Linked DNA regions of Stappia indica. The main gene of each other region encodes a partner of the protein of the gene in region 2 in a complex. Links are inferred from orthologs where the notes say so. Each region holds a gene or a part of one and is shown on either strand. Other genes may lie near its edges.

Evidence for each region.
Region 1: the proteins of trxA (region 2) and trxB are in contact, whole or in part, in a crystal structure (PDB 1F6M), measured with the Escherichia coli proteins. The link is inferred for Stappia indica from one-to-one orthologs.

The regions. Positions count from the first base shown.
Region 1 is NZ_CP046908.1:1,539,708-1,544,358, forward strand. The notes cover bases 1,622-4,611. They hold trxB (thioredoxin-disulfide reductase), read left to right. Parts: upstream 1,622-2,628; coding sequence 2,629-3,594; downstream 3,595-4,611. Other genes in these bases: GH266_RS07250 (mitochondrial fission ELM1 family protein), read left to right, coding at 1,622-2,608; GH266_RS07260 (LysR family transcriptional regulator), read left to right, coding at 3,657-4,553. Also shown: GH266_RS07240 (T6SS phospholipase effector Tle1-like catalytic domain-containing protein), read right to left, coding at 1-492; GH266_RS07245 (Lrp/AsnC family transcriptional regulator), read right to left, coding at 884-1,354; more of GH266_RS07250, read left to right, coding at 1,580-1,621.
Region 2 is NZ_CP046908.1:3,351,252-3,356,892, forward strand. The notes cover bases 1,296-4,000. They hold trxA (thioredoxin), read left to right. Parts: upstream 1,296-2,340; coding sequence 2,341-2,661; downstream 2,662-4,000. Other genes in these bases: addA (double-strand break repair helicase AddA), read left to right, coding at 1,296-2,225; grpE (nucleotide exchange factor GrpE), read left to right, coding at 2,897-3,529; fabF (beta-ketoacyl-ACP synthase II), read right to left, coding at 3,628-4,000. In the rest of the region: more of addA, read left to right, coding at 1-1,295; more of fabF, read right to left, coding at 4,001-4,896; GH266_RS15730 (MarR family winged helix-turn-helix transcriptional regulator), read right to left, coding at 4,969-5,391; GH266_RS15735 (trimeric intracellular cation channel family protein), read left to right, coding at 5,535-5,641. UniProt on the Escherichia coli protein: Participates in various redox reactions through the reversible oxidation of its active center dithiol to a disulfide and catalyzes dithiol-disulfide exchange reactions.

The DNA of each region.
Region 1 (4,651 bases), 1.8 Mb from region 2 along the record:
CTCACCACGTGGCTTTCCGCTTCCATAATTGTAAACATATCTGACAGCATCGGAGGCAATCTTCCGAAGTCTCGGCCCATGTCGAGGAACCGCAGTCCCATCGGGCATTTTAGTTGGGACACCACAGAGGTTCATCACGTTAGCGACAACACGCACCGTGTACGCCCCGCGAGAGAAACCAATTAAAATAATCTTATCGCCTGGCTCGTAGTATGAAATTATCTTTTCATAACAATCTATTACATTCTCATCTATACCTAACCCCAGCGCCGAAGCTAAAATATTTCTAATGGACGAAATAGAGATACTTCCAATACTCCCAGACCCGATACCTGGATCGTAGAAACACACTTGCTTTTGCGGGCTGATAGGCGACGCAGGCCCCGGACGCATAGCGCGATACATTTTATAGACATTTGACAGATTCTGATCTGGAGAAACACCGCCTACCTGACCGGTGCCGTCTGAAAAAATTACTATATTCTTCGACATAATGCACCATCCAATAAAATACCTACGCGAAATCGAAGTATTCAAACAAATCCTGAACCTCATCATCGCGACGGCGACTAAGCCCTTCCCCGCGATGCGCACAAGGATGCTTTACTCGGCTAAGCCCAGGAGCAGCTTCGAAGGTAGCAGAACCTCCGTTCGCCATAGACACTCTAATAATTTCTGCGCCGCACTCCCGGCACCGTTGGCGCGTTTTCTTCTTTTCATCAGGGGCAGATGCCCAGTACGCATTCACATACGACATTCGCCCGTTTCTCGAGCGTCTCGAGTAACCACTCCGTTTCAACAAACCACGTGCCATCGGGCCAGCCTCAGGAATGTTGTTACTCTACGTTAACCCCTATAGAATGAGAACAAAAGAAGAAAATCCTCAATCCTTCACCGGCACCACGGGTTCGTTCTTGGTCTGGCGGATGGTGAGGGCCGTGCGCACGCTGTCGACATTGGGCGTGGCGGTGAGTTCGCGGATGATGAAGTTCTGGAAGGACTGCAGGTCCGGCACCACGCATTTCAGGAGGAAATCTACCTCGCCGGACAGCATGTAGCTCTCCCGTACCTCGGGCCAGCTCTTGACCTTGTCCTCGAAGGCGTTGAGGTCGCTTTCGGTCTGCGAATGCAGCCCGACCATGGCGAAGGCGGTGACTTCGTAGCCGAGCTGCTTTTCGTCCAGCAGCGTGCGGTAGCCGGTGATAAGTCCGGCCTCCTCGAGCGCGCGCACGCGGCGCAGGCAGGGCGGCGCGGAAATGCCGACGCGGCGCGCCAGCTCCACATTGGTGATGCGGCCATCCGCCTGCAGCTCTTTCAGAATGTGCCAATCAATCGCGTCGAGGCGAATTTTCACGCTGGTCTCCTTCACAAATCGCTGGCACAGACATGTCGTCGCCCATTCGCCGAATGCAGCGGCCGTGCAAGCCGCGCCGCCCGAGATCCGGCAGGCGGGAGGACCGGCCGGACGGGCAAGGGACGCGGTGCCAGGCGCACAATGGGGCCGACAGATCGTGCCTCCTGTTCATCCGGGCACTTATGATTCTTTGCCGAAACCTGCAATACTATATCAACACAGGTCATGACGAAGAAATATCCGGAAAGCGAAACCTCACAGGAACCGGCGACCGCCTGGGTGCTGACCGACGGCAAGGCCGGCGACGAGACCCAGTGCCTTGCCGTCGCCGAAGCGCTGGGGCTGGCGGCCGAGTGCCGGCGCGTGGCGCCGCGCGCGCCCTGGTCCTGGATCATGCCCCGCCTCGGCCTGATCGACCCGCGCGAGGCGCCCTCGCGCCCCGGCAGCCCCACCGCCCCGCCCTTTCCCGATCTCGTCATCGCTTCGGGCCGGCGCGCGGTCTCCTATCTTGCCCGCATCAAGCGCGAAAGCTTTGGGCGCACCTTCACCGTGTTCCTGAAGGATCCGCGCACCGGCGCGGGGGCGGCGGACCTGATCTGGGTGCCCGAACACGACACTTTGCGTGGCGACAACGTGATCGCGACGCCGAGCGGCCCGCACCGGTTCTCGCAAGACCGCCTTGCCGCCGCGCGCGCCGCGCCCCGTCCCGAGATCGCCGCCCTGCCCCGTCCGCGCGTTGCCGTGCTGGTCGGCGGCGACAGCCGCAACCACCGTTTCTCCGACGGCGACATGGCGGAGCTTGCGCAGGGGCTGGCGCGGATCGCCGCGGAAGGCGCCGCGCTGATGGTCACCGCCTCCCGCCGCACGCCGCCGGCGCTGGCGCGCGCGTTGCGCAAGCTCGCGGCAAGCGGGCCGCACATCATGTGGGACGGAAGCGGGGACAACCCGATGCTCGACTATCTCGCCAATGCCGATGCGGTGGTGGTGACGGCGGACAGCGCCAACATGGTCGGCGAGGCTCTGGCGAGCGGGCGGGCAGTGCATGTTTTCCACCCCAGCGGCGGACACCGCAAATTCGATGCGTTTCTGGGGGCAGTTTCGGCAAGGAACGCCGTGCACCCCTTTCCCGGACCGCTTAAAGTGACTACCTGTGAGCCGATCGATTCAACCCCGGTGATCGCCGAGGCGATCCGGCAGCGCCTTGCGGCGCATCGCGCCAGGCTCGCGCAAGCGGCGACCGGCGAACGGACATGACAGGCAAGGACGACGAGGCGATGGCCGAACAGCACCACAAACTCCTGATCATCGGCTCCGGCCCGGCCGGCTATACCGCAGCCGTCTATGCGGCGCGCGCCATGCTGGAGCCGGTGCTGATCACCGGCATCCAGCCGGGCGGCCAGCTGACCATCACCACCGAGGTGGAGAACTATCCGGGCTTCGCCGACCCGATCCAGGGTCCCTGGCTGATGGAAGAGATGCGCAAGCAGGCGGAAAACGTCGGCACGACAATCGTTTACGACACGATCCTGTCGGCCGACCTGTCGGTGCGCCCGTTCCGCCTGACCGGGGACAGCGGCACCACCTACACCTGCGATGCGCTGGTGATCGCCACCGGTGCCCAGGCCAAGTGGCTGGGCATTGCGACCGAGCAGGAGTTCATGGGCGCGGGCGTCTCGGCCTGCGCCACCTGCGACGGCTTCTTCTATCGCGGCAAGGAAGTGATCGTGGTCGGCGGCGGCAACACCGCCGTCGAGGAGGCGCTGTATCTCGCCAACCTCGCCTCCAAGGTGACCGTGGTGCACAGGCGCGATTCCTTCCGCGCCGAGAAGATCCTGCAGGACCGGCTTGCCCGCAACGACAAGATCGAGGTGATCTGGGACAGCGTCGTCGACGAGGTGCTGGGCGGCGGCATGCCGAAGACGGTGACCGGCGCGCGCATCCGCAATGTCCATACGGGCGAGACCCGCGACATTTCCGCCGACGGCTTCTTCGTCGCCATCGGCCATGCGCCGGCGACGGAGCTGTTCAAGGAGCAGCTGAAGATGAAGCCGTCCGGCTACATCTGGACCGCGCCGGACAGCTCGGCAACCTCGATTCCCGGCGTTTTCGCCGCCGGCGACGTCACCGACGAGATCTACCGCCAGGCGGTGACCGCGGCCGGCATGGGCTGCATGGCGGCGCTCGAGAGCGAGCGATACCTCGCCGAACTGGACATTGCGGAAGTGCAGGCCGCCGAATAGGCTGTCTTCCGGGAGGCTTCGGCCGAAATCGCTGGAACTGACGCGAACAGACAGAGGGTGTCGTGCCGCTTGACTGGGACAAGCTGAGGATTTTCCACGCGGCCGCGCAGGCCGGCAGCTTCACGCATGCCGGCGACATGCTCAACATGAGCCAGTCGGCGGTCAGCCGGCAGGTCAGCGCGCTGGAGCACGACCTGAAGGTCCCGCTGTTCCACCGGCATGCGCGCGGGCTGCTGCTGACCGAGCAGGGCGAGGTGCTCTATCGCACCGCGCGCGAGGTGTTCATGAAGCTTGAGGCCGCGCAGGCCCGGCTGACCGACAGCCGCGAGAAGCCGACCGGCGCCCTGCGGATCACCACCACCGTCGGCCTCGGCTCGACCTGGCTGACCGAGCGGCTCAACGAGTTCATCGACCTCTACCCGGAGATGGACCTCAGGCTGATCTTCGACGACGACGAGCTCGATCTCGGCATGCGCGAGGCGGACGTGGCTATCCGTCTGCGCCAGCCGACGCAGCCGGACCTGATCCAGCGCAAGCTGTTCACGGTGCACTTCCACGTCTATGCCGCGCCGGGCTACATCCAGCGCTTCGGCGCCCCGAAGTCCGTCGCCGCCCTCGACGGCCACCGGATCGTCACCTTCGGCGAGCATGCCCCGCCCTATCTGCGGGACATGAACTGGCTGGAAACTGCGGGTTTGCCGCCGGGCGAGCAGCGTCGTTCGGTGCTGCGCGTCAACAATGTGGTGGCCATCAAGCGCGCCGTCCAGCGCGGCATCGGCATCGCAATGCTGCCCGACTACATCAACGAAGACAGCTCGGGCCTGGTGCAGTTGCTCCCGGAAGCGGAGGTGCCGAGCTTCGACACCTATTTCGTCTACCCTTCCGAGCTGAAGAACACCGCGCGCATCGCCGTGTTCCGCGACTTCCTGCTGGCCAAGGCCGAGCGCTGGACCTACTGACGGCAGGCCGCCGAGCCCTGCCTCTTGTTGCACTGCAAATTTCGAAACAAGCCGCAGCGTGACGGCGGGCGCCCTTGCGCGGCGTGCCGAGGGAGCAG
Region 2 (5,641 bases):
AGGAATTCTTCGCCGGAGCCTCGGCGAACGAGCGCATCCGCACGCTCTTTGCCGTCGGCGACGAGAAGCAGTCGATCTATTCGTTCCAGGGCGCGGTGCCGGCCTATTTCGCCGACATGCGCCGCTATTTCGAGCGGCGGGCGAAGGATGCCGAGGCGGCGTTCGAGCGTGTCGAGCTGACGCTCTCCTTCCGCTCGCGGCCCGATGTGCTCTCGGCCGTCGACACGGTGTTCGAGGCCCCCGACATGCATGCGGGCCTGTCGCAGGAGGCAGGCGCGCCGATCCATGAGGCGGTGCGGCGCAACGACCCCGGCATGGTCGAGATCTGGCCGCCGGAGGAGCCGGTGGAGCAGGAGGTGCCGGACGACTGGACCGCGCCGGTCGACCGCATCGGTGCGGACAGTCCGATGCTGCGGCTGGCCGACCGGCTGGCGCGCTCGGTGCGGAGCTGGTGGAAGAGCGGCGAGGCGGCGCCCGGCGACGTGCTGGTGCTTGTGCGCAAGCGCGGGCCCTTCGTCGATGCGCTGACGCGGGCCCTGAAGCGCGAGGGCGTGCCGGTGGCCGGCAGCGACCGGCTGGTGCTGAACCAGCATATTGCGGTGGAGGATCTGCTGGCGCTCGGCCGCTTCCTGCTGCTGCCCGAGGACGACCTGTCGCTTGCCTGCCTGCTGAAGAGCCCGCTGCTCGGCCTCGACGACGACGCGCTGTTCCGCCTCGCCCGGCCGGACGGAGCTTCCTTGCGCTCCGGCACGCTGTGGCAGTCGCTGCGCCGGCAGGCGGACAGCGATCCGGCGTTCGAGCGGGCACGCGAGCGGATCGAGACCTGGCGCGCGCGCGCCGACTTCATGCCGCCCTTCGAGTTCTTCTCGCGGCTGCTGGGCGCCGACGGGGGACGTCGCGCTTTCCGCGCCCGCCTCGGCTCGGAAGTCGACGACGTGCTCGACGAGTTCCTGGCGGTGACGCTTGCGTTCGAGCAGACCGGCGTGCCGGGGTTGGAGGGCTTCCTCGCCTGGTTCGCGGCCGCGCCGACGGAGGTGAAGCGCGAGCTCAATGCGGCGCGCGGCGTGGTGCGGATCATGACCGTGCACGGGGCGAAGGGGCTGGAGGCGCCGCTCGTCGTGCTGGTCGACGGCGGCGCGGCACCGGTCAGCGCCCATCACGACCCGGTCTTCATCGAGCGGGCGATGCCCGGCAATCTCGGCGAGGTCACGGGCCTTGTCTGGAACCCGGTCAAGGCCGAGCGCAGCCCCTGGCACGGCGAGCGGCTGGACGCCCTGCGCCAGGCGGCGGCCGACGAATACCGCCGCCTGCTCTATGTGGCTATGACGCGCGCCCGCGACCGGCTGATCGTCTGCGGCTGGATGCCGGCGCGCGGCCAGTCGGAGGAGTGCTGGCACGCGCTGGTGGCACGCGCGCTGGAGCCGGGTGCCCGCGACGGCGAGGCGGGAGACGGCGGCCCCTGCCGCATCTGGCAGCGCCCCGGCACCACCGCGCCGGCGCCGCTGCTGGCGCGAGGGACAGAGGCTGCGGAGGAAGGATCGTCGCCGCCGGCCCCTGCCTGGTTGTTCGCGCCGGTAGCAGCGCCCGAGCGCCCGCGCCGCCTGCGCCCGTCCGAGGCCTTCGACGAGATGGAGGCGAAGGAGGGGGCCGAACCGGTGCCGGCGACCGACCGGCTGGCGGAAGCGCGGGCAGCTCCCGACTTCGCGCTGGAGCGCGGCCGCCACCTGCACCGGCTGCTGCAGCTGCTGCCCGAGCTGCCGCCGGCAGAGCGCCGCGCCGCAGGCGGGCGCTATCTCGCCCATGCCTTGAGCCCGCTCTTTGCCGCAAGGGCGGAGCAGCTCTTGAACGAGGCGCTCGGCGTGCTGGAGCATCCCGGCTTTGCCGCCGTCTTCTCGGCCGATGCGCGCGCGGAAGTGCCCCTGGCCGGAACGCTGCGCCTTGCCGACGGCTCGGCCTATGAGGTGTCGGGCCAGATCGACCGGCTGCGCGTCGACGAGGACGCGGTGTGGATCCTCGACTTCAAGACCGACCGGCGGGTGCCGGAGGGGCCGCACGAGATCGGCGAGGCCTATGTGGTGCAGCTTGCGGTCTATCGCCGGCTGCTCGCCGACATCTGGCCGGGGCGGGCCGTGCGGGCCGCGCTGGTCTATACGGCCGGGCCGAAGCTGGTGGAACTGCCGGGCGAGGCGATGGACGCGGCGGTGGCGGCGCTGGCGCCGGCCTGAGACCGCCGCGACACGGGTGCGACCCAACGCTTGCTTGACGCGGGCGGGTCGCCTTCCTACGTTCGGGGCAACGAAAGGATGCGTCGCATCCGCGAGCTTTTGGAAAGGGCATGAGATGGCCACTTCAGTCGTGACCGATGAGAGCTTCGAAACCGACGTCCTGCAGGCGTCCGGCACCGTCGTGGTGGACTTCTGGGCCGAATGGTGCGGTCCGTGCAAGATGATCGCACCGGCGCTGGAGGAAATCTCCGAAGAGATGAGCGGGCAGGTGAAGATCACCAAGCTCAACATCGACGAGAACCAGAACATGGCGATGAAGTACGGGGTGCGTTCCATCCCCACGCTCATCCTGTTCAAGGACGGCCAGCCGGTCTCCACGCAGATCGGCGCGGCACCGAAGAACAAGCTGGCCGCCTGGATCCAGACTGCGATCTGACGCAGTCCGGTCTAGGGCGAACCCTGAACCGAATCACGCCGGTCCGGCTTGCCTTTGAAGGCTTGCCGGATCGGTGCGTCTTGCGTGGGATGCGGGCAGGCCGAAGGGCCGGTCGGCAGTTCCGCGCATCGGCGAGAGCCCGGATTTCCCCTGGCCGCTGATGGCCGGGCGAGAGGCGGGGGCGCCGGTCGGACCAGACCTTTTTCTGAAGACGCCGAGCATTGCCGGGAAGACCATGAACGACAGCAACGACAAGACCAATATCAACCCCGAGGATGCCGTTTCCGGTCATGAGGCCGAGAACGGCGGCGAGGCGCAGGCCGCGCTCGATCCGACCGAGGCGCTGCTGGCGGAAAACGCCGAGCTGAAGGATCGCATGCTCCGCACCATGGCGGAGATGGAGAACCTGCGCCGGCGGACCGAGAAGGAAATCCGCGACAGCAAGCAATACGCCGCGGCCAGCTTCGCCCGCGACATGCTGGGCGTCGGCGACAACCTGCGCCGGGCGCTGGAGGCGATCTCCGCCGAGGCCCGCGATGCGGCCAACGAGAGCATGCGCGCCCTGATCGAGGGCGTCGAGATGACCGAGCGCGAGATGCTCAACCAGCTCGACAAGCACGGCGTGCGCCGCATCGACCCGGCCGGCGAGAAATTCGATCCGAATTTCCACCAGGCGATGTTCGAGGTGCCGAACACCGAGGTGCCGAACAACACTGTCGTGCAGGTGATGCAGGCCGGCTACGTGATCGGCGACCGCGTGCTGCGTCCGGCGCTTGTCGGCGTGTCGAAGGGCGGGCCGAAGGAGCGCAAGCCGGAGGGCGAGGCCCCGGCGGCCGAGCCCGGCTCGACGGTCGACCGCACCGCCTGAGTATGTTTGCGGGCCTCCGATGAGGTCCGATCTTACGCTTTGCGAGAAAGGCGCGCCCATGGCGCGCCTTTTTTGCTGTTGTCCGCTGGCAGCCGGCGTCAGTCGAAGCGGCTGAAGACCAGCGCGGCGTTCACCCCGCCGAAGCCGAAGGCGTTGGAGAGGACATGGTCGACCGGCGCCGACCGGGCGCCTTGCGAGATCAGGTCGAACCCTTCGGCCTCCGCCATCGGCCGGGCGATGTTCAGGCTGGGCGGCAGGGTCCTGTCGCGGATGGCAAGGACCGAGAACACGGCCTCGATGGCCCCTGCTGCCCCCAGCATGTGACCGGTTGCCGACTTCGTGGAGCTGATCGGCACGCGGCCGCGCGCAGCGCCCAGGACCCGCTCCAGGGCGGCGAGCTCCGCCGCATCGCCGACGGGCGTCGAGGTGGCATGCGCGTTGACATAGCCGATATCCGCAGCCTCGAGCCCGGCCATCGCGATGGCGATCTCCATCGCCCGCGCGGCCTCGCGGCCGTCCGGCCAGCCGGCGGTGACGTGGTGGGCGTCCGTCGTGGTGCCGTAGCCCGACAGGACGGCCAGGGGGCGAGCGCCCCGGCGCTCGGCATGGTCCAGCCGCTCGATGACCAGCATTGCCGCGCCTTCGGAGAGAACGAACCCGTCATGGTCCGCGTCGAACGGACGGGAGGCGCGCTGCGGGTCGTCATTGTAGCCGAAGGACAGCGCCTTGGCCGCCGTGAAGCCGCCGATGGCGACGGGATCGACGCAGCCTTCCGCGCCGCCGCACAGGGCGATATCGGCTTCGCCCGAGCGGATCAGGCGCATGGCATCGCCGATGGCCTGGGCGGAGGCGGCGCAGGCCGTGGTGGGCGAGCCGGCCGGCCCGTTGAAGCCGAAGCGGATCGACACCTGGCCTGCCGCGAGATTGGGCAGGAACGAGGGAACGACGAAGGGAGACAGCCGGCGCGGCCCTTCCGTGCGGACCAGTTCGCTCGCCGCGGTGATCGCCGGGACGCCGCCGACCCCGGTGCCGATCTGCGTTGCGGTGCGCGCCCGCTGCCCGGGCTCCTCCGGGTGCCAGCCGGCCTGGTCGAGCGCCTCGATGGCTGCGGCCATGGCGTATTGGATGAACAGGTCGTTCCGGCGCCGGTCGCGGGCATCCATACAGCGCTCGGGGTCGAATCCCTCGGCATCCTCCGCGATGGAGGGGACCAGCCCGGCGATCCCGCATTTCCAGCCGGTCGTGTCGAAGCGGGTGTTGGCGACGATGCCGCTCTGCCCCGCGATCAGCCGGCGCCAGTTCGCCTCGATGCCGGCGCCCAGCGGGGACACGGCGCCCAAACCCGTGACGACAATCGGAACCGACATGCTAGCCTCCTTGGTAGGGTTTTGACGTGCATATACACATAGAGAGGCGAGCACAAGGGCCCGATCCGGGTTTCACGGCGCCGCCAGCCGGCGGGCGACGCTGAGATAGATCGCCGCTTCCTCTTCCGTGATGTCCTTCATCACCGACGCATAGGCGTCCGGCCATACCGCCAGAAGCGGCTCGAGAACGGCATCGCCCTCCGGCGTCAACTCGCAGACACGCTGGTTTCCGGGCAGTCCGGCAACGCGCCGGACCAGTCCCTTCCTGGCAAGGAGGTCGAGATTGCGCGTCAGGCTGGTCCGGTCGAGGGCGATGCGCCCGGCGAGCACCATGACCGGCTGCCCGGGCAGGTAGCGAATCGCCGCCAGCAGAAAGAACTGCTGGACGGTGACGCCGTAGGGCTTGAGCCTTGCGTCCCAGCGCTTGAGCAGCGCCCGCGAGGTCGCCACGGTGTTCATGATCAGGCAGTCGGCAAGGGCTTTGGGCAAGGTCATGCCCTCATTGGAAAGCAGCACCTGGCGAAGTCAAGACCTGGCGCGGCGCTCGCCGCCTCCGGGCGAAGTAACACGGGGGACAGCGCGCGTGCGCCTCACTTCGCCCGTTGCGGATGCGCCGGGTTACGGCCTAGCATCGCCGCATGGCGACCATGCTCCAGATCCTCGATTTTCTCGGCGTTGCCGTCTTCGCGGTGACAGGGGCCATCGTCGCCTCGCGCCTGCGGCTCGACTGTCTCGCCTTCGTCTT